DNA from 2 places in the Carnobacterium sp. CS13 genome. Region 2 is predicted to be linked to the other one. Evidence: predicted binding sites of a transcription regulator. Region 2 holds the regulator's gene; the other holds the start of a gene.
What was found. The regulator LexA, encoded in region 2, represses DNA repair genes until DNA is damaged. The targets are predictions, from matches to a motif close to CNAACANNTGTTNG.
Positions count from the first base shown of each region.

Region 1: the regulator LexA is predicted to act here: its motif matches at 2,367-2,380, upstream of JHE06_RS04335 (replication-associated recombination protein A).

Region 1 covers NZ_CP067364.1:886,854-897,624, reverse strand. Annotated here, with positions in the region: gene JHE06_RS04350 (hypothetical protein) at 1-1,034, opposite strand, end outside; gene JHE06_RS04345 (LrgB family protein) at 1,158-1,865, opposite strand; gene JHE06_RS04340 (CidA/LrgA family protein) at 1,843-2,256, opposite strand; gene JHE06_RS04335 (replication-associated recombination protein A) at 2,450-3,727, shown strand; RNA gene ssrS (6S RNA) at 3,818-4,005, shown strand; gene JHE06_RS04325 (hypothetical protein) at 4,132-4,416, shown strand; gene JHE06_RS04320 (universal stress protein) at 4,573-5,034, shown strand; gene JHE06_RS04315 (ATP-binding domain-containing protein) at 5,175-5,354, shown strand; gene JHE06_RS04310 (acetate kinase) at 5,779-6,972, opposite strand; gene JHE06_RS04305 (class I SAM-dependent methyltransferase) at 6,995-8,002, opposite strand; gene JHE06_RS04300 (hypothetical protein) at 8,214-8,549, opposite strand; gene rpmA (50S ribosomal protein L27) at 8,644-8,928, opposite strand; gene JHE06_RS04290 (ribosomal-processing cysteine protease Prp) at 8,958-9,293, opposite strand; gene rplU (50S ribosomal protein L21) at 9,311-9,619, opposite strand; ribosomal protein L21 leader region at 9,635-9,709, opposite strand; gene JHE06_RS04280 (amino acid ABC transporter ATP-binding protein) at 9,816-10,508, opposite strand; gene JHE06_RS04275 (amino acid ABC transporter permease) at 10,521-10,771, opposite strand, start outside.
Region 2 covers NZ_CP067364.1:1,170,862-1,181,632, forward strand. Annotated here, with positions in the region: gene mgtE (magnesium transporter) at 1-889, shown strand, start outside; gene JHE06_RS05740 (acetate uptake transporter) at 1,124-1,738, shown strand; gene JHE06_RS05745 (DUF1836 domain-containing protein) at 1,920-2,513, shown strand; gene JHE06_RS05750 (DegV family protein) at 2,524-3,390, shown strand; gene recJ (single-stranded-DNA-specific exonuclease RecJ) at 3,511-5,844, shown strand; gene JHE06_RS05760 (adenine phosphoribosyltransferase) at 5,868-6,380, shown strand; gene lexA (transcriptional repressor LexA) at 6,450-7,073, opposite strand; gene JHE06_RS05770 (DUF896 family protein) at 7,236-7,478, shown strand; gene tkt (transketolase) at 7,598-9,601, shown strand; gene JHE06_RS05780 (YneF family protein) at 9,789-10,025, shown strand; gene JHE06_RS05785 (ABC transporter ATP-binding protein) at 10,141-10,771, shown strand, end outside.

The DNA of each region.
Region 1 (10,771 bases), 280 kb from region 2:
GTAGAATCTTCAGAAATCAAGTACTTTCTTAAAGCTGCATTCTCAGATTCTAGTATCTTTCGATTCATTTCTGATTCTTTCAAGTCTTGTTGCATAATATTTAAAAATTGGAATCGATCAGTATACGTGCGGTCTGCTTTTTCGGCGTCGCTTTTTTCTTTAAGCAGCTTTTTAAGATCTTCTTCAAGACCACTTATTTCTTCTTTTAAAGCATTATTTTGTTCGATCAATACCGTATTATGAAAAGCTGTTTTTTTCGTTTCTTTTTCTGTTTTGCCGTCTGTTAGATTAATGTAAACAAGATAAACGGCTAAACAAGCGATTAAAATAGGCACAATAAAAGTAGGATGCTGCAAAAAGGAAAGTCGGACAATACTGATACCAGTCAAAATAAAAATAGTTAGTCCAATTTTAAATGATTTTATTTTTCTTTTACTGTTCAATTCACGATAATACATCAGTTGATTTTGCAATTCTTGTTCTCTTAATTGATAGTCATCTTGTATTTTTTGTTGATTAAAAAAGAGTATTTTTTCTTTACTTTCTAAATTCTCTTTTGATTGCTCCTGATAAAATGCAAACCATTCCTTTTCTTTTGTCAACCGCTCTAAATCATGAGCTAAAGCAGCGTGGTAGTCAGCTCTCTCTTTGTTCAACTTCGCAGCCGTTTCTTTGCTTAAACGATCTGCTTTTTGTTTTGCAGCAGCTAGAATCTCATTTGCCTCATTATGCGCTTGCGTTGTCATTTGTTTTTGCCTTTGTTCGAGAAGACATTCATTTTCATGAATCAAATTCTTTAAGTCCATTAGTTGTTGTTGAACATCTCGATAGATTTCTTCTGATTGACGGTATGCTTCATTTAAAATAGCTTCCGCTTGAGCAGCAGTTTCTAAATAGTGTCCCTTTTCATCTATTTCAACTAAAGCGGGTTTTTGATAGACAGCTTTTACTTGTGAATTTTCCGTCAATTCTCCCACCTCTTCACCCCTAATAGTTTTTTGGGGTTCGTTAAAGGTTCCATTACTCTTTTTCATTGGCGAACCCCTTTCATTCAGTTATTTCTGATACCCGGCTTTACTTTTTTAACCGGCGTTTCTTTTAATTATGGCAAATTGTTATAAAAAAAGCGACTAACTTAGATTAACACACAAAGAACTTTAGAGAAAAAAAGACTGGATGACATTAAACATGAATGGAGCAACAAACACGGTAATTGCACCTGTCACACCAATGGCTAACCCCGCCATTGCTCCTTGAGCAGCACCAAGTTCAATAGCTTTTGACGTTCCAACAGCATGAGCAGCACTTCCTAAAGCAATGCCTTGAGCTATATCATCGGTGATTGCAAACCATTTAAAAATAGCCGGTGCCATCATTGCGCCCATAATACCAGAAACAATTACAAAAACTAGTGTCAAAGAAGGAATACCTCCCATTTTTCCAGATATTTCAATAGCTATTGCAGAGGTGATCGACTTTGGCATTAAAGAAGCAATCATTTTTTCATTTAAGTGAAAAACTACTCCCAAAATGCCCGTTAAAAACGTGCAGACTATAGTCCCTAAAAAAATTCCAATCAAGATTGATTTATAATGTTTCTTCAATAAATGAAAAGTATGGTACAAAGGGATTCCTAATGCCACCGTAGCTGGACCAATCAGCATATTCAGCACGCTGCCACCAACATAAAAATCGTCATATGAAATACCGGTACTCAACAAAAAAAGAATAATAAAAATAGTCGAAACGATCAACGGATTTAAAACAGGATAAGGATACCTCTGAAATAGAGCATGAGCTAGCAAGTACATGCCTATGGCCAAAATCAAACCAAAAAGCGGGTTACTTGTTAATTCTTGTACCATGTTCTACCACTGCCTTTCGCTTCTTATGATTTCCAGAAGGATGCTCTTCAAATTTTCTTTTTATTTTTTGAACCAATAGTCCAACAAAAATCAATGTGAAGCCAGAAGTCAACAATAAAATGATCAAGAGGATCCACCAGTTTTCTTTAATAAGGGGAAAATAAACCATTATCCCTACGCTAGCTGGAACAAACAAAAGACTTAAATTGCTTAAAAGAAAGTTTCCTGCTTTTTCAACTGACTTCACATCCAGCCATTTGAATTGCAGAGCTAAAAATAATAAGACCATGCCAATGACACTGCCGGGAACCGGCAAATCAAATCCTTTTGAAACCATTTCTCCTATAAATGAAAAACACAAAATAATAAATAACTGACGATAAATTTTCATTACCTATTCCCCCATTTAATCTAGTCCATAATAGCATAATTCTTATAGAATAGGGAGCCTCTCTGCTTGTCTGCAAGCGGCCAAAAGAAGTTTTACCGGTTTCGAAAAAGCAAACAAATGTTCTTAATCAGTAGAAGACTTTCCACTAAAATGGTATACTATATAGAAAGAATTTTTAAGGAGGCCTTCTGCTTTGAATAAACCGTTAGCTTTTCGTATGCGTCCGACTAATATTGACCAAATTGTAGGACAAACTCACTTAGTAGGCAACGGAAAAATCATCCGTCGTATGGTGGACGCTAAAATGCTGTCTTCCATGATTTTATATGGACCTCCAGGAATTGGAAAAACCAGTATTGCTAGTGCTATTGCTGGTTCCACCCAATATGCTTTTCGGATGTTGAATGCAGCTACTGATACGAAGAAAGATTTGCAAGTGGTCGTAGAAGAAGCTAAAATGAGCGGTTCTGTTATTTTATTGCTTGATGAAGTTCATCGTCTGGATAAACCAAAACAGGATTTTTTATTGCCTCACTTGGAAAATGGTCGTGTCATCATGATTGGGGCTACGACCGAGAATCCCTATATCACAATAAATCCCGCTGTTCGGAGTCGTTCGCAAATTTTTGAATTAAAGCCTCTCTCCATTGAAGACATTCAACTAGCTTTAATGAGTGCTTTAAAAGATAAAGAACGTGGACTAGGCAATGAATCTGTTGCTCTTTCGGATACAGCACTCTTGCATTTATCCCGAGCAACCAATGGAGATTTAAGAAGTGCTTTAAATGGTTTAGAATTAGCCGTTAAATCAACTGATCCTGATGAAACGGGTACCATTCAGATTACCTTAGATATTGTTGAAGAATGTATTCAGCGTAAAGCGTTGACTCACGATAAAAACGGCGATGCTCACTACGATGTTATCTCAGCATTACAAAAGTCTATTCGCGGAAGTGATGTTAATGCTGCACTCCATTATTTAGGCCGTTTAGTTGAAGCCGGTGATTTGCCAATTATTGCTAGAAGATTAATGGTCATCGCATATGAAGATATTGGTTTAGCCAATCCTGCAGCTGCTCAAAGGACCGTCACCGCTGTACAAGCAGCTGAAAAACTTGGCTTTCCGGAAGCTAGAATTCCTTTGGCTAACGCTGTAGTCGATTTATCTCTTTCCCCCAAATCAAATTCGACTTACGTAGCGATTGATGCTGCTCTCGCAGATATTCGAGCAGGAAAGAGCGGTGACGTTCCCGATCATTTAAGAGATTCCCACTACAGCGGTGCTAAAAAACTAGGTCGGGGCGTAACTTACCAATATCCTCATAGCTATCCTAGTGCTTGGGTCGATCAACAATATTTGCCTGATAAATTAAAGCAGGCTCTGTATTACCAACCCAATCACACTGGAAAATACGAAGACGCATTAGCTCAACAGTACGACAAAATAAATCAAGCGAAAAAGAAAAAATAACGCTTTCTTCATTCATTCTAAGCTGTTTCATCTTTGAAAAGACAGCTCAATCGTTTGACAGTATTATAGGTATATGCTACTATAAGGATAAGATTTCTGAGATGTTCGTCATGTCCAACATGTGTTGACCGAACAATTAATATTACCTTGGGATCCAAACTGATTCAAACTGATAGCATGCCTTTTCACTTGGTAGCTAGACGTTTGACAGCGGAGCCCACCTGCTAACTGCGGGTTCAATACAACCTGGACGTACCAACGGCATCACCGGATTTCTTAATTAAAGTTGAAAGACTTTGAAAGCCATTCTTTATTGAATGGCTTTTTTCTTTTCCCTGATGATACAATAGTTACAGTGCCCTTGGAGCGCAAAAACCATTAGAAGATAAAAAGGAGAATACATCATGCTCGTATCTATTTTATTTGGACTTTTCACGTTACTGCTTTTCTATGCAGCCTATTTCTTATGGAGCGGCAAAGCAACTGTTTTTATTACTGAATCTCAATCTGAAAAAGCTCGATTTGCTCAGAAATTTTTTTCTTTTATCGGAAGCTTACTAGCTATTAACGGATTTGCTACTGCTATTTTGGTTTTTTATCGTCCGCTCTGGCTTGCCTTTTCTGTATTAGGTGTAATCAGCTTTTGTATGCTTATTTTTATTTTTGGTTTAAATCGTTTAATGCCTTGATCTACAACTTTTGACTCTTTCATTTTTTCTTTTAAAGAGTCCCTTACTTAAATAAATGTAATTTCTATGAAAACGGATTTTTTTAGGGTACAATAACTATAAGAACAATCTATTCATCATCATACATTAAAATTTTATAAGGATGGAGTGGTTTATATGTTACAACAATACAATCGTATTTTAGTCGCAATTGATGGTTCAAAAGAAGCGGAACTCGCTTTTAAAAAAGCCGTTCAAGTAGCTGTACGGAATAATTCAACGTTGCTGCTTGTTCACGTTATTGATACAAGAGCTTTTCAAAGTATTTCTACTTTTGATGGTTCGATGGCTGAAAAAGCTAATGAACAAGCCAAAACTACTTTAGAAGAATACGTACGCTATGCTAAGAACCACCGTGTCGCAGATATTAGCTATTCTATTGAATATGGTTCTCCAAAAGTATTAATTGCAAAACAAATACCTGAAGATAAAAATGTTGATTTGATTTTATTAGGAGCTACCGGTTTAAATGCCGTTGAGCGGATTTTTATTGGTTCTGTTTCTGAATACGTTATCAGACATGCGTCATGCGACGTTCTTATTGTCAGAACTGACTTAGAGAATAAAAGGGACTCATAATTTTTTAACCCAAAAAAGGCCTTGAAAATATAACTTTTCAAGGCCTTTTCAGCTGTCTAATTTAAAAATCCAGGAATATTATTACCAAAACTGAAACAGAAGCTGAAATGCTTAGAATTCACTTAGAGGGTAATCTAATTGTGGATGTATTGCCGATTAGTTTATCAAAAGGTTTAGAATTTGATAATGTACTCATTTATGATGCTTCAGAAGATAACTACTCAACTGAAAGAGATCAAAAGATTCTTTACACTGCAATCTCAAGAGGAATGAAAAATCTTTTTATCACCTATAAACGAAAATTGAGTAGATTATTATAACCCTATAAACAGGTGGGCAAGTAAGTTAGTTAGTTAGTTAGTTAGTTAGTTAGTTAGTTAGTTAGTTAGTTAGTTAGTTAGTTAGTTAGTTAGTTAGTTAGTTAGTTAGTTAGTTAGTTAGTTAGTTAGTTAGTTAGTTAGTTAGTTAGTTAAAGTTCTTAGTCATTTTTTGCTCGCACCTAACAGATAGCTAGCAGAATAGTTACCCTTTCGCCTTTCAATTCATCTAAAAAGCGGCTAGTTAGCTCTATATTGTTTTGATAGTCATTAATTTCAAAAAATTGCGGCTTATTTCCTTAAACGGTTCTATCATTTAAGAATTACCAATGCGATTTAACAAAGAACAAAAAACACCTTGTTCCCTCTACATTCTAGAGCACAAGGTGTTTTCATCAAAGTTTATTTTTCTCTGCTAACTCTTTAATTACTTAACGCGTAGTCTTTCTACGTCACGAGCAATTGCAATTTCTTCGTTCGTTGGAATCAACAATACTTTAACTTTCGAATCAGCTGTTGAAATAATGCGCTCTTCTCCACGCACTTTATTTGCTTCTTCGTCAATTTTTGCTCCAAACCAATCCATTCCGTCAATAATGATTTGACGAGTTTCTGGAGAGTTTTCACCAATACCTGCTGTAAAGACAATTGCATCTGCACCATTTAATACTGCAAAATATTGACCAATGTATTTTTGTACACGGTTATAAAAAATATCTAATGCTGTTTGTGCTTGTTCATTGCCTGCTTCAGCTGCTTCTTCTACATCACGCATATCGCTAGATACGTCAGAAAGTCCTAATAATCCTGATTTATTGTTTAAAATGTAAATCATTTCGTTAATATCTGTAATGCCTAATTTGTTCATTAAGAATGGCAATAAAGAAGCGTCAATATCTCCAGAGCGCGTTCCCATTGTGATACCAGCTAAAGGTGTGAAGCCCATCGATGTATCTACTGATTTTCCACCTTCAACAGCTGTAATTGAACCGCCGTTACCTAGATGACAAGTAATCAATTTTGTTTCTTCAAGCGGTTTGCCCAACATTTCTGCTGCACGTTCTGATACATACTTATGAGAAGTTCCGTGAGCTCCATATTTACGAGCTGCAAAATCTTCATAATAACTCATAGGAACACTGTATAAATAATTTTCTTTCGGCATAGAAGTATGGAAAGATGTATCAAATACAGCTACACTTGTGATATTTGGCAACAATTTTTTAAATGCTTTGATTCCTGTAGCGTTAGCTGGATTGTGCAAAGGTGCAAATTCTGATAAGCTTTCAATTTGTGCCACTACTTCATCGGTTACTAAAGCAGAATCTTTAAATAATTCTCCACCTGCTACAACACGGTGGCCTACTCCTGTGATTTCATCGTAATTTTCAATAACGTTTAATTCAATCAGTTTGTCTAAAACCATTTGAATAGCAATTTCGTGGTTTTTGATATCTTCTACAACTTTATACTTTTCGCCGTTATATTTCGTAGTAAAAACGGAATCACTTAATCCGACCCGTTCAATAATTCCTGAAACGATTTCTTCTTCTGCTGGCATTTCGTATAACGTGAATTTTAAACTTGAACTACCTGCATTGATTGCGATTGTTTTTGACATAGTGGGTGAATCTCCTTTGTTTTTAATTATTTTTTTTATTCCAAGTTTCAACTTCCTGCATAAAGCGGAACATAGCTTGTTGATTTTTAAAATCAGGAATTTGCGCAAGCAAAACTTGTTTCACTTGTTTAGCATTATTTCCTTTTTTCTGAAGTAAAAGAATAGACTTGCGTGAGCTTTTTGTTTGAAATAATTCTTTCGGCAGATGAAGCATTCCTTGAAGATAAGCTTCTTCTTGAATCATTTTAGTTAACGCAGCAGCTGCTTCTGTTTCAAATAGCTGGGAAGGAACCAAAAACACTCCGTAACCGCCTTTTTTCAAGTAATGGATGCTTTGCTCAATAAACAAATGATGTGCAAAGGAGTGCCCTTCTTTCGCACTTGTCTTGAAATCTTTCGCACGCTCATCCACTGGATAGAAACCAACTGGCAAATCGCTTACGACAATATCTACCGGATCAACCAGCAGACCGGTTAAGGCATCTTGATGAGTCAGTTTGATTGTTTGTCCTTGTAATTCTGTATTAATCAAAGCCAGTGACAACAACAGATCATCATTATCGATTCCTTCAGCCTCAACTTCGATTTTCTTAGACGTTAAACCATTATAGACGGTTGATAATAAATTTCCTGTTCCAACCGCTGGATCCAGCAAACGAATAGCTTTTGCTTCCGTCCCAAGTACTTTCTCGATTAGATAAGTCAAAATAAATCCAATGGCATCTGGTGTCATTTGATGGTTTGCCTGCAGACTATCTTCTTTAGCACCCTTTAAAAGAGCCAATTGAAAACTTTTCCGTATTTCTTCAGGATCCATGTTTTCCAAAGATATTTCATGATAGATCTTATTCAGCATTTCCATTGTTTCATTTGACAGTAAATTATCTACTTGTCTTGCTTTCTTGTCATCAAGAATATTTTCTCCCGTTTCAGCTAGTCCTTCCAAATATGAAACACCTATATTTTTCTGTAGCAATTTAACAGTAGAATCTAATTTTGAAAATAAGTTTTCAATCTCTTTTTGAGACAATAAATTTAACCTCTTTTCTTTATAACATAGCCGTTTCACTATAAACTATAAATAGAGACAGCCTTAGAAATCTGTTTACTTATTTAAACTCACCTGTACTATTTTAACGAATAAACGGATAAACTTCAAGTTTGAATTTAACTGTCTGTAAAAGAAGGCCCTTTACGTGTTTGAGAATCCCACTAAAAAAGTGCTCTCATTTGCTGATTTATTACATTTTCAGCTGCGCATAAGCGATTACTCCGCCAATAATCACAGCCACCATTATGGCAATTATAAAATACTTTAAAGAAGTTTTCCATAATTGACTCTTTTTAGAATTGCGGTAACTAAAATTGCTTGCTGGTTTTCTTAGGATCAGATAAATAATCAGACCTGGAATCAGAAATGTGACCAGTGCTATCAGCACCCACAACCATCCGCGCATTCGTCTAGCTTCAGCGTCATAGTATAACCAGACCAAAAATTTAACTAAACCGATTAAAAAAATAATGATTACTGCTGCTGTAATACTAATCCCAAGAATTCCAATGATTAAATCACTCATTTTAACACTCCTTCTAAGAGAGGTCCGTTGCTAAAAAATTAAAAACTTAAAAAAAAAGCTCTTCTACGGAATAGAAGAGTTTTTTTATGTTTAATTATTGAGCAGCTGGATAAACAGATACTTGTTTTTTGTCGCGGCCTTTGCGTTCGAAACGAACAACGCCGTCGATTTTAGCAAACAAAGTATCGTCTCCGCCAATACCTACGTTAGTACCTGGATAAATCTTAGTCCCACGTTGACGGTATAGAATTGAACCACCAGTAACAGTTTGACCATCTGCACGTTTAGCACCTAAACGTTTAGATTGTGAATCACGACCGTTAGTAGTAGATCCGCCACCTTTTTTAGTAGCGAAGAATTGTAAATTCATTTTTAACATCTGTATTGCACCTCCTGTTTTAATCTGGATTATTGATTTATTTCGACATAATCAGGGTACTCTTCTGCTACACCGATTAAGGATAAGAGAAGACTTTCCAGAAGAATCTGTGCAATGTTCAACTGTTCATCATTGATTTCCAAAGGAAGTTCAACGTATAAATAACCACCTTCAACCTCATCGTTGGTTTCAATAAGAGGCGTAAAGCCGCTTAAAACAGCCAGACTGTTCGTTGTACCGATGGTTAGAGCCGATACAGCTGCACAGACAATGTCGTTTCCGTAAGTTCCTGACTCTGCATGTCCAGTAACTTCAAAAGAGACAAGGTCTTCTTTGTCATTACGTCTGAAAAATGCTTGAATCATTCACGAACACCACTTTCTTACGCGTTAATTGCATTGATCATTACTTTTGTATATGGTTGACGGTGACCTTGCTTGCGATGAGAGTCTTTTCTGCGTTTGTAGACAAAAGTCGTAACTTTCTTTTGACGACCTTGTTTTTCCACAGTACCTTCAACAACAGCTCCGGCAATAGTTGGAGCTCCAACTTTTGTTTCTTCGCCACCTATTAAGATAACTTCATCAAATGTTACAGTTTCACCAGCTTCAACGTTTAATTTTTCAATGTAAATCGCTTGGCCAACTTCAACTTTAATTTGTTTTCCACCTGTTTTTATAATTGCGTACATTTATTCGCACCTCCTTATTAGACTTAGACTCGCCGTTATGAGCGCCATTGCTGGTCTTGTATACTCATTCCCGCGCGGTTGTAGTTGTGGTGCTACACATTAACAACATTAGTAGCATACCAAAAAGCAAGTTCTACGTCAATCAATAGTTTTCATTTTTATTAAAAAATAAATTGGTTTTTTCCGAATAGAGTCCTTATTCTTTTTCATTATGGCCTGAAAAAATATCCGATGAAACAACTCGTGTGCCAAAAACTTTCGCAAATTCAGTATCGTGAGTCACAATTAGGATGCCAGTTCCTGAAGCAGCTATTTTTTGAATCATCTTTCCCACTTCATTAGAAGTTTCAGCATCTAATGCAGAAGTCGGCTCATCAAAACACAAAATTTTGGGATTCAACATCATAGCCCGGGCAATCGCCGCGCGTTGTTGCTGGCCGCCTGATAGTGTACGCGGATAAACATCTCTTTTGGCTGACAGACCCATTTGGCTCAATAACTCTTCAGCTTTTTGGTAGGCCTCTGACTTGGTCAACAACTTTTGAGAAACAGGAGCTTCTATGCAATTTTCAACTACTGTCAAGTTAGGAAATAATTGATAGTCTTGAAAAACCATACCAATTTGATTGCTGTATTTTTTCCTTTCTTGCTTGGATACGTACTCCGTCTTGCCATCTGGAGTTGCGCGACATAAGTAATGCCCATCAATAGAGATCGTTCCTTTATCCGCTTTCTCGAGTCCGTTCAATAAGCGCATTAATGTTGTTTTCCCGGTACCTGATTTTCCTACTAAGGTCACGATCTCATTTGATTCTATGGTGAAATCAAAGTCATCAATTACTTTTAAACGATTAAATTCTTTAGAAATGCCTTCTGCTTTAAGCACCATTTTATTTCCTCCTTAAAAGTTGAATTTCTTTTCAATAGCATTTAAAGCCAAAGTAATGACTCCTGTGATAAGGAGGTAAATCAGCCCCACTGCTGCAAAAGGAAGCAAGGATGCATAGGTGTTAGCCGCAATTTGACCTGCTCTCAACAATTCGCCCAGACCTAAGATATAAACAAGCGAGGTATCTTTCACAAGTGAGATGACTTCGTTTCCTACTGAAGGCAGCACTACGCGAAAAACTTGTGGAATAATAATGCGTTTAA
Region 2 (10,771 bases):
TATCTTTGCTAAAGAAACAGAAATGGTTTACTATATTTATGTTTTAGATAAAGAAAACAGATTGGTAGGTATTTTGTCTCTTCGTGACATGATTCTTCATCCAGAAGATACAAAAGTTCAAGACGTTATGCTTACCCAGCTAACCTTTGTGAGAATCAATGATGACCAGGAAGTAGTTGCACGTATGATTCAAGATTACGATTTACTAGCAGTTCCTGTTTTAAACGATGAAGATGTGATGTTAGGAATTGTAACTGTTGACGATGTGATGGATATTCTAGTTGAAGAGACTACAGAAGATTTTAATGAATTTTCTGCTATCCGAAAAACTAAAAGCAAAATGGAAAGAGGAGAAGAAAGCGCTTGGCAAACTGCTCGAGTAAGGATGCCGTGGATCATCATCCTTGTTTTCTTGGGAATGATCAGTGCCTCTTTAATTAGTTCTTTTGAAGAAACTTTGAATCAAGTTGTAGTGCTTGCTGCTTTTATCCCCATTATTATGGATTCAGCCGGAAATGTAGGAACGCAGTCATTGGCAGTAGCGGTCCGAAACATTTCTATGGGAGAAAAAAGAACCAAGGAAGAATTTTGGCAGAATATACTAAAAGAATTAGTAGCAGGAATGATAATCGGGTTAGCTGCGGGAATAGTATTAGCACTCGTAGTAGGTATCTTTTATCAGAATCTAGTTTTAGCAGTGATTATTGGGTTTTCTCTTTTTGTGACCTTAAGCTTGTCTACTGTAGTGGGTGCTGTAATTCCTTTTCTTATCAACAGACTGAAAATTGACCCTGCTATTGCTTCTGGTCCTTTCATCACGACCATCAATGATGCAATGGGGTTATTGATTTACTTTAGCGTAGCAACAAAACTACTCCATGTGCTTTAAAAATCTGGAAGCAGCACCAAACGTATCTCAAGACGTTTGGTGCTGCTCTTTTTAGGGCAAACCTAAAACAGTACTTTTCTATTTAAAAGATTTTAACCAATCTAAAGAGAACTTGTGAATCAAAGTGTCGGTTTAAAGGATTGAAAGCGAAATCAATCAAAGTGTTATTGACTCAAGCTGTAGGAGATGCTACTTTGAATAAGTTGATATTACAAACAGAGGAGTATGCATACAGTGAAAAAAGAACATGTTCAGGTTAAACAGGTAATAATAGATCCAACAGCAATTGGATTATTTGGATTAGCAATAGTGACATTAGTTGCTTCTACACAAAAATTAGGATGGACTAACGGCGTTTCCGGTATCGTCCCTTGGGCTTTTATGCTAGGTGGAATTGGGCAGTTGATTGCTTCGTCATATGATGCAAAACACAACAATTTATTTGGAGCAACAGCTTTTGCAGCTTACGGCTTATTTTGGTTAGGAACAGGAATGAGCTGGATGGTTCAAAACGGTTTATTTGGAGCTGCTTTTCAGGCAATGTATGACCCTAGACAATTAGGTGTGGCTTTCTTAGGCTACTTTGTTTTCACTGTGTTTATGACATTGGGAGCGATGGAAACCAATAAAAATTTATTTATGATTTTCTTATTGATTGCTTTTCTTTTCTTAGGGCTGTTTATGTCAAGTTTTGGAATTGCAGAAAACTTCTTTCACATGATGGCTGCTATTGCTGAGTTTTTGATTGCTATCTTTGCTTTTTATGGAAGTGCGGCAGCAGTTTTAAATGGACATTTTGGTTATACTTTCTTGCCAATCGGCAAACCTTTTGGTATTTTTAAAAAATAAAAAAAGAAACTCCTCTTCTTGCAAGAGGAGTTTAAACCACGCTATTATGTATGCGGTTACCTTTAGGTGCTGATTCTTCGAAGTGCTTTTCAAAAAAATATCTAGTTTCAATAACTAGTTTGTCTAGTTATCTGACTTATGGTAAACTATGGGTAATTAAATTGTTAGAATAGGTGACTACATGAATAAAATAGAAGAAGAATTAATAGCCTGGACAAAAGAAATTACTCAATTTCGGTTTCCGCGTTGGGAAGACTTGCCAGATTTTGATTTATACATGGATCAAGTACTGACTTTGATTGATACTTATCTTTCTGTGTTTAATCCGAGTCAACAGAAAAAAATCATTACGGCGTCAATGGTAAATAATTATGTGAAATTAGGGTTGATTCCAGCTCCTGTGAAAAAGCGATATAAGAAAAAACATTTAGCGTACCTAATTGCGATTTCTGTTTTGAAACAAGTCTTGACTATTCCAGAAGTTAAAGAAGGAATTATCTATCAAGCTTCAATCAGCGGCATTCGGGAAGCGTATGATTTGTTTTGTACTGAACAAGAAGCAGCTTTGATAGCTATCGCTTCACATTTGGAGAAAAAAGATCGACACCCTTTGCCGTTGATGCCAAATGATACAGATATGGCTAATTTAGTTGTTCGCACTGCAACGATAGCGGTAGCGACTAAAATCGTTACTGAAAAAACGTTATCTTTGATTGCTCAAGAAAAAACAGCAAATAGGAAAGAGACCAAACAAAAAAAAGAAACTGAACTGTGAGGAGATAATTATGAACAAAGAAAAAATTGCTTTTCTCGTCGATTCTGGGTCCAATGTCCCTGAAGAAATCGTTAAGTTAGGAAATATGAAAGTTATTCCTTTAAAAATTATCTATAATAATGAAGAATTCACTGATAATGTGGATATCACAGCGCAAGATGTATATGATCGGTTAGAAGAAGAAATACCTAAAACTTCATTGCCGAGCGGCGAAACCATCACTGAAATGCTGGAAGAAATTCAATCAGAAGGCTTTGAAAAAGTGATCTGTGTCACTATTTCTAGTGGACTGAGCGGCACAAACAATATGGTTCGAGTAGTGGCGGAACAGTTTAAAGATTTGGATATCTTCACAGTTGATACAAAAAATATCGGAATCGGCAGCGGGTTGATTGCTGTCCAAGCCTATACTTATGTTGCAGAAGGCTTGGATTGGGAAACAATCAAAACTAAATTAGAAGAAGATGTTGCAAAGTCTAAAATCTTTTTCCACGTACCAACGTTAGAGTATCTGCAAAAAGGTGGTCGAATCGGTTTGGTCGCTTCTATCTTGGGCAATATGTTAAATTTAAAACCTATTATTACCTGCAATGAAGACGGGGTTTACGATACCGTCGCTAAGATACGCGGCAGCAAGAAAAGTGTTCAAAAAGCAATTTCTTTAGCAGTTGAATTTGCAGGAACGGCTAAAAAATACCATTTAGCTATTGCTTATGGCGGAAAAACTGCTGAAAGCCAAGTTGCGGGCATTCGTGCTGAACTTAAAAAGCAATTGCCGCTTTTTGATAAAATTTACGAAGGTCAAATTAGCCCAGCACTAGGTGTTCATACGGGTCCTGGGTTAATCGGGATCGGTGTCTGTATCTTGGAACCTTAAAGTGAAACGAAAAGCTTTCCTGATTTCTATTAGGAAAGCTTTTTTCTGTTTGTTTTAGACTTTTAAATAACATTTCAGGAGGATTCTTTGCTATAATATGAAAGTTGGGAGTGAAACGATTTGCTAAAAGCACATACAAAATGGAAAGTAAAAGAAACGCTGATGGACAAAGAACATGAAGAAGAATTGAGCCGAAAATTAGGTTTCACATCATTATTTACGACTTTGTGTTTACAAAGGGGCTTAGGGACAGAAGAAGAAATCCAGCATTTTTTGAAGCCGGATGAGACGTGGATTCATGATCCTTTTCTCATGCACGATATGGATAAAGCCGTTTCCCGTATTATGGAAGCAATTGAAAAAGGTGAGCTGATCACTGTTTATGGCGACTATGATGCGGATGGTGTCACAAGTACGTCCGTTTTGAAAGAAGCCATCGAAATGATTGGCGGAGAAGTAAATTTTTATATTCCAAATCGATTTAGCGACGGTTACGGTCCGAATACTCAGGCGTTTGAAAAATTGATCGAAGCTGGAACTGGGTTGATCGTTACCTGTGACAATGGTGTTTCAGGACATGAGGCGATTGCTAAAGCCAATGAGTTAGGAATTGATGTAGTCATAACCGACCATCATGAATTGCCTGCAATCTTGCCAGCGGCTTATGCAATTGTTCATCCCCGTCATCCAAATGGCCACTATCCATTTAAAGATTTGGCAGGAGTAGGAGTAGCGTTTAAGCTGGCGACTGCTTTACTGGGTGAAGTTCCACTTGAATTACTCGATTTAGTAGCTGTTGGTACCGTGGCGGATTTAGTTTCTTTATTAGGAGAAAACCGGGCTTTGGTCATGCAAGGAATAGCTGTTTTAAGAGAATCGCAAAGAGTGGGTTTAGCTGCTTTATGCAAGGTGGCTGGAGCCAAGCAATCAGAAGTGGATGAAGAGACGATTGGCTTTATTTTAGCCCCTCGGTTGAATGCGATTGGGCGTTTAGGCGAGGCTGCTCCTGCTGTAGAATTGTTGACGACATTCGATGAGGCCGAAGCGAATTCCTTAGCTCAGTTAATTAATGAGAAAAATAAAGAACGACAAGCCTTGGTTTCAACCATCACAGCTGAAGCTTTTGATATGATTGAAAAAAGCGATGCGAACCCGCATGTGTATGTATTAGCAAAAGAAGGCTGGCATGAAGGAGTTTTAGGAATCGTGGCCAGCAAAGTGGTTGGCAAGACTGGAAAACCAGCTATTGTATTGAATATGGATAGGACGAATGGGACAGCTAAAGGATCAGGACGAAGCGTGTCAGCTTACCATCTGTATGAAGCATTAGAAGATGTCAGTCACTTGACGACGAATTTTGGCGGACACCATATGGCAGCAGGTTTGACACTGCCTGTCGAGAATATTGGTGCGATTCAAACAGAACTCAATGCTTTCTTACTGCAAAGCGGTTTAGCTGAGCAGTTAACGGAAGAAATCGTAGTTGATGAACGGTTGACCATAGCTGAGAGTAGCGTGGAATCAATCGAAGAGCTGCAAAAGCTTGCTCCTTTTGGAACGGATAATCCTAAACCGGTCTTTTTATTCGAAAATGTAAAAGCACAAGATGTTCGACGTATCGGCGGAGATAATGCACATTTGAAATTAAAAATAGCGGATGAAACAGCAGCTTTAGATGTGATCGGTTTTCAATTCGGCCCTGTTGCAGCTGAGATTGGTGCTGATGCTGAACTATCGATTGTAGGACAGTTAAGCATTAATGAATGGAATGGGTTGCGTAAGCCTCAGTTGATGATTGAAGACTTGGCAATTGAGGGAGTGCAAGTTTTTGATTTGAGAAGTACTCAAATCGCTCCAGCAATTTGGCAGATGGCACCTGCTGATTATTTATTTTTCAATGAAAAAAACTATCAACAATATGAAAGCAGCATCACTGAGACAAGTTACAGTCATTTGATCACTGATCAAGAAAGTGCCGAGGGTTTTATCCTGCACACGGATCAACTTATTTTAGTTGATTGCCCCTCAGATTTAACTTTATTAAGCACTGTATTGAATCAGGTAGAGCCAACAAAGGTTGTGGCTTGTTTCTTTAACCAAGAAGAAGCTTATCTTACTGGAATACCTAGTCGGATGCAATTTTCACAAGTTTTTAAGTATACTGCAACTCATATTGATATTGATGTTCGTCATAAAATAAGTTTATTAGCAACGCATTTGAAAATAAAAGAAAAACTATTGATTTTTATGATTTCTGTGTTTTTTGAAGTAGGATTTGTTACAATAAAAGACGGTGTTATGAATATTGTTCCAAATGCTGAAAAGAAAGAGTTGACTGAATCGACTACTTATCAAAACCGTTTGAAAAAAATAGCAGCTGAAGAAGCTTTGATCTATAGTCGGTTTACTGAACTAGAAACCTGGTTAAAACAACAGTTGAAAAAAGAACTGTAAAATTGGATGGAGGAAAAGTTTCAATGGACTTAAAAAAATATATTGCAAATGTACCCGATTTTCCCGAAGAAGGCATTATCTTTCGTGATATTTCACCTTTAATGGCAGATGGAGAAGCTTACCGTTATGCTACCAACGAAATCGTTCAATACGCAAAAAATAAAGGCGTGGATATGATTGTTGGACCTGAAGCTCGTGGATTTATTGTAGGATGTCCCGTTGCCTATGAATTAGGTATCGGTTTTGCGCCGGCACGTAAAAAAGGAAAATTGCCTCGTGACACAGTCGAAGTCAACTATGGTTTAGAATACGGCAATGACGTTTTGCAAATTCATAAAGATGCTATCAAACCTGGACAAAAAGTGCTGGTTTGCGATGATTTACTAGCTACTGGTGGAACAATTGCGGCAACAGTCAAATTGATTGAGCAACTAGGAGGAGAAGTAGTCGGTATGGCTTTCTTAGTTGAGTTAACCGATTTAAATGGACGTGACAAAATTAAAGGATACGATATTTTAGCTTTAATGGAATACTAGAAGCTTGATAAACTAATAATGGACAATATAAAAAGTCGTTAAACAAAATTTGTTTAGCGACTTTTTGTATTAAAATATATGGCTGCGGTAAAGTCCTACGACTTTTCCTAAAACAGATACTTCATCTAAAATAATAGCATCCATGGTCTCATTTTCCGGCTGCAAACGATAATAATGATCTTCTTTATAAAATCTCTTACATGTTGCTTCGTCTTCATTGGTCAAGGCAATAACGATATCTCCGTTGTTGGCGCTGGATTGTTTGCGGACGATCACTTCATCACCATCAAAAATCCCAGCATCGATCATGCTTTCCCCACGGATAGTCAACATGAAAAGCGATTCGCTTTCTTGTTTTAAGTTTGGCGGAAGCGGAAAATAATCGGTCGCTTCTTCTACTGCTAAGATGGGTTCGCCCGCTGTAACAGTTCCTAGCAAAGGAATTTGTTTTAATTGAACACCTAATTTTGATAACCCCGTAGCTGTTAATTCGATTGCTCTCGGTTTACTAGGATCTCGTTGGATAAACCCGTTTTTTTCCAATCTGGACAGATGCCCATGGACAGTCGATGTAGAAGATAAAGAAACGGCTGTTCCAATCTCGCGTACAGTCGGTGGGTAACCTTTTGATTGGACTTGTTCGTGGATATATTGTAATACTTCAATTTGTCTAGATTCTGGAGTTTTACGCATAAATAGCTGCACCTCAATTCCTATATATTTCTTATTCATAGAATACCATAAAATTATATGCGAATCAAACAAATGTTCGCTATATTTAAAAATCAATTTGATGTATTTTATAGGATTTTTTTGGTATAGTAGCTAAAGAATACAAATAATGGAGTGAGTAAAATGTTACCTAAAGAACAATTGACCAGAATCAATGAATTAGCAAATAAATCTAAAGCTGAAGGGCTGAGCTTGTCTGAACAAGCAGAACAAAAAAAACTTCGCGAAGCGTATTTAGCGGCTTTTCGAGGAGGAATGCGCAATCATATCGAAGGACTAAAAGTTGTTGATGAGGAAGGCAACGATGTGACTCCCGATAAATTGAAAGAAATCCAAAAAGAAAAAGGCATCCACGACCGTTCCTAACAAATGGAGCGATAAATAGTGCAGGTATGAGGAAAGAAAGACTGTCTTTATAAAAAATGCATTCAGTGATTGCTTCAATGGGAATAAAACAGTAAAATAGAGGTATTACAATTGAAAGGATGATTTACTTGTTTGACAATACGGACCAATTAGCGGTAAATACAATTAGAACACTGAGTATAGACGGAGTGCAAAAAGCCAATTCTGGTCACCCAGGCTTGCCGATGGGGGCAGCGCCGATGGCGTATACTCTTTGGACGCAACAATTAAAAGTAAACCCTAAAAATTCAACGTGGGTGGATCGGGATCGGTTTGTCCTTTCAGCCGGCCATGGTTCAATGATGTTGTACAGCCTTTTACACCTTGCAGGCTATCAGGTGTCGATTGATGATCTAAAAAAATTCCGCCAATGGGAAAGTAAGACTCCTGGACACCCAGAAGTTCACTATACCAATGGGGTTGAAGCGACTACTGGTCCATTAGGACAAGGGATCGCAAATGCTGTAGGAATGGCAATGGCTGAAGCCCATTTAGCCGCTACGTATAACAAAGAAAATCACCAAATCGTGGATCATTACACGTATGCTTTGTGTGGCGATGGCGATTTAATGGAAGGGGTTTCTGCAGAAGCAGCAAGTTTAGCGGGTCATTTAGAGTTAGGTAAACTGATCATGTTATACGATTCGAATGATATTTCATTGGATGGACCGACTTCAAAAGCCTTCACTGAAAACGTTGGAAAACGGTTTGAAGCGTACAATTGGCACTATATTTTAGTAAAAGATGGAAACGATTTAGACGAAATCAATGCTGCACTTGAAGCAGCAAAAGCAGAAACAACGAAACCAACCTTGATCGAAGTGAAAACGGTGATCGGTTTTGGGGCTCCTAATGCGGGATCTCATAAAGTCCACGGTGCTCCACTAGGTCCCGAAGGGATCGAAGCAGCGAAAAAAGCTTACGGATGGGAAGGCGAAGACTTCTTCGTGCCCGCTGAAGTAGCACAACGTTTCAAAGAAACGATGGTCGATAAAGGCGTTGCAGCGGAAAAAGAATGGACGGCTGCTTTTGAAGCTTACCGTAAAGATTACCCTGAGCTAGCGGCTCAATTCGAATTGTCGATGACTACTGAACTGCCAGAAGGTTGGGACAGTGAATTGCCAAGCTTCTCCGTAGAAGACGACGCTTTAGCTTCTCGTGTTACCGGAAGCCAAGTTTTGACTGCTATCTCTGAAAAAGTTCCTTATTTCTGGGGCGGATCAGCCGACTTATCGTCTTCAAACAACACGATGGTTGCTGGAGAAAAAGATTTCCAACCGGGACAATATGAGGGCCGCAATATTTGGTACGGTGTCCGTGAGTTTGCGATGACAGCTGCTGCTAACGGAATCGCTTTACATGGTGGTTCAAGAACCTATGTCGGCACGTTCTTTGTCTTTACCGATTATTTACGTGCAGCGATTCGTTTAGCGGCGATCTCGAAATTGCCGGTAACCTATGTGTTTACCCATGATTCGGTGGCAGTCGGCGAAGATGGACCGACCCATGAACCGGTTGAACACTTGTCTAGCTTACGCGGCATGCCGAATTTAACTGTTTTGCGTCCAGCAGACGGGAATGAAGTAACCGCTGCTTGGAAGATCGCAATAATGTCAACGGATCACCCGACATTATTGGTCTTATCTCGTCAAAACTTGCCGGTTTTACCAGGCACACAAGAAAAAGCGCAAGAAAGCGTGGCTAAAGGGGCTTATGTTCTTTCACCTCAATCAGGAGAAACGCCTGAAGGCATCTTGATTGCGACAGGTTCTGAAGTAGCCTTAGCATTAGAGGCTCAAAAAGCATTAAAAGCAGACGGGAAAGATGTCTCCGTGGTTTCGATGCCAAGTTTTGATCTATTTGAAAAACAAGACGCAGCTTACCAAGAGTCTGTCTTACCGAATGCCGTCCGCAAACGGGTTTCCATTGAAATGGGCGCCAGCTTTGGCTGGGAACGCTATGTTGGTCTAGATGGAGCTATGGTAGCCATCGACAAATATGGCGCGAGTGCACCTGGTGCTACGGTTATTGAAAATTATGGGTTTACAGTGGAAAATGTTGTAGCGGCTTACAGTAAGCTATAGACTATTTCTTCATTTGTCAGCCATGTGGATTGAGAACAGTTCAATTCACATGGCTTTCTTATATGGAAATTGAAAGATCTTCAGGCAAACGGTACATTTTTTTCTTAAGTAAGGCGTTTAGCTATTTATTTTTAGTTTAAAGTCTAGTACAATTAACCATTGAGAGATTTTGAAAGGAGTGAATGAAATGAGCACAGGTTTAGCAATACTTTTTATTATTCTTGCGTTAATTGCAGGTTTAGTTGGTGGATTTTTCTTAGCAAGAAAATACATGATGGATTATTTCAAAAAGAACCCGCCAATTAATGAAGATACTTTACGTATGTTGATGATGCAAATGGGTCAAAAACCATCTGAAAAGAAAATCAAACAAATGATGGCATCGATGAAAGTGCAATCAGATAAAGCAAATAAAAAAAAATAAGCGGCATATGATGTTTTGCTTATATTATTTATGTGAGCAGATTTTTTCTGTTCGCATTTTTTATTTCATAAACAGCCTTTTAAAAGGACAAAAAAGGGAGTAGGTGAAAAGTTATATGGGCGTCTATAAAAAGTTAGGTTGGTTTTTTAAACAAGAGAAAAAAGCCTATATTACAGGAATCAGTTTTTTAATTCTGGTTTCAATTTTACAACTATTACCACCGAGAATCCTTGGAATCGTGATCGATGAAATCAAACAAGGTTCTTTGACCAAAATAGTTTTGATTAAATGGCTCATTATCTTAACTGTCACAGCTCTTACGCAATATCTTTTTCGCTATATTTGGCGTATGAACATCTGGGGAACATCCGCTAAGCTAGAACGGATTTTACGGAAACGTTTATTCGATCATTTTACGGAGATGGATAATAGTTTTTTCCAAAAATACCGTACAGGAGACTTGATGGCACATGCGACGAATGACTTAAATGCCATCCGAAACGTAGCTGGAGGCGGGATTTTAACTTTTGTGGATTCTATTATTACGGGCGGCATAACGATTACAGCTATGATGATAGTGGTTGACTGGCGGCTTACATTGATTGCCTTGATTCCTTTGCCTTTGTTAGGAGTTGCTTCGCGGGTGCTGGGTTCTAAATTGCATACACGTTTCCGTAAAGCACAGGCTGCATTTTCACATATGAACGATAAAACGCAAGAAAGCATTTCTGGAATGAAAGTGATTA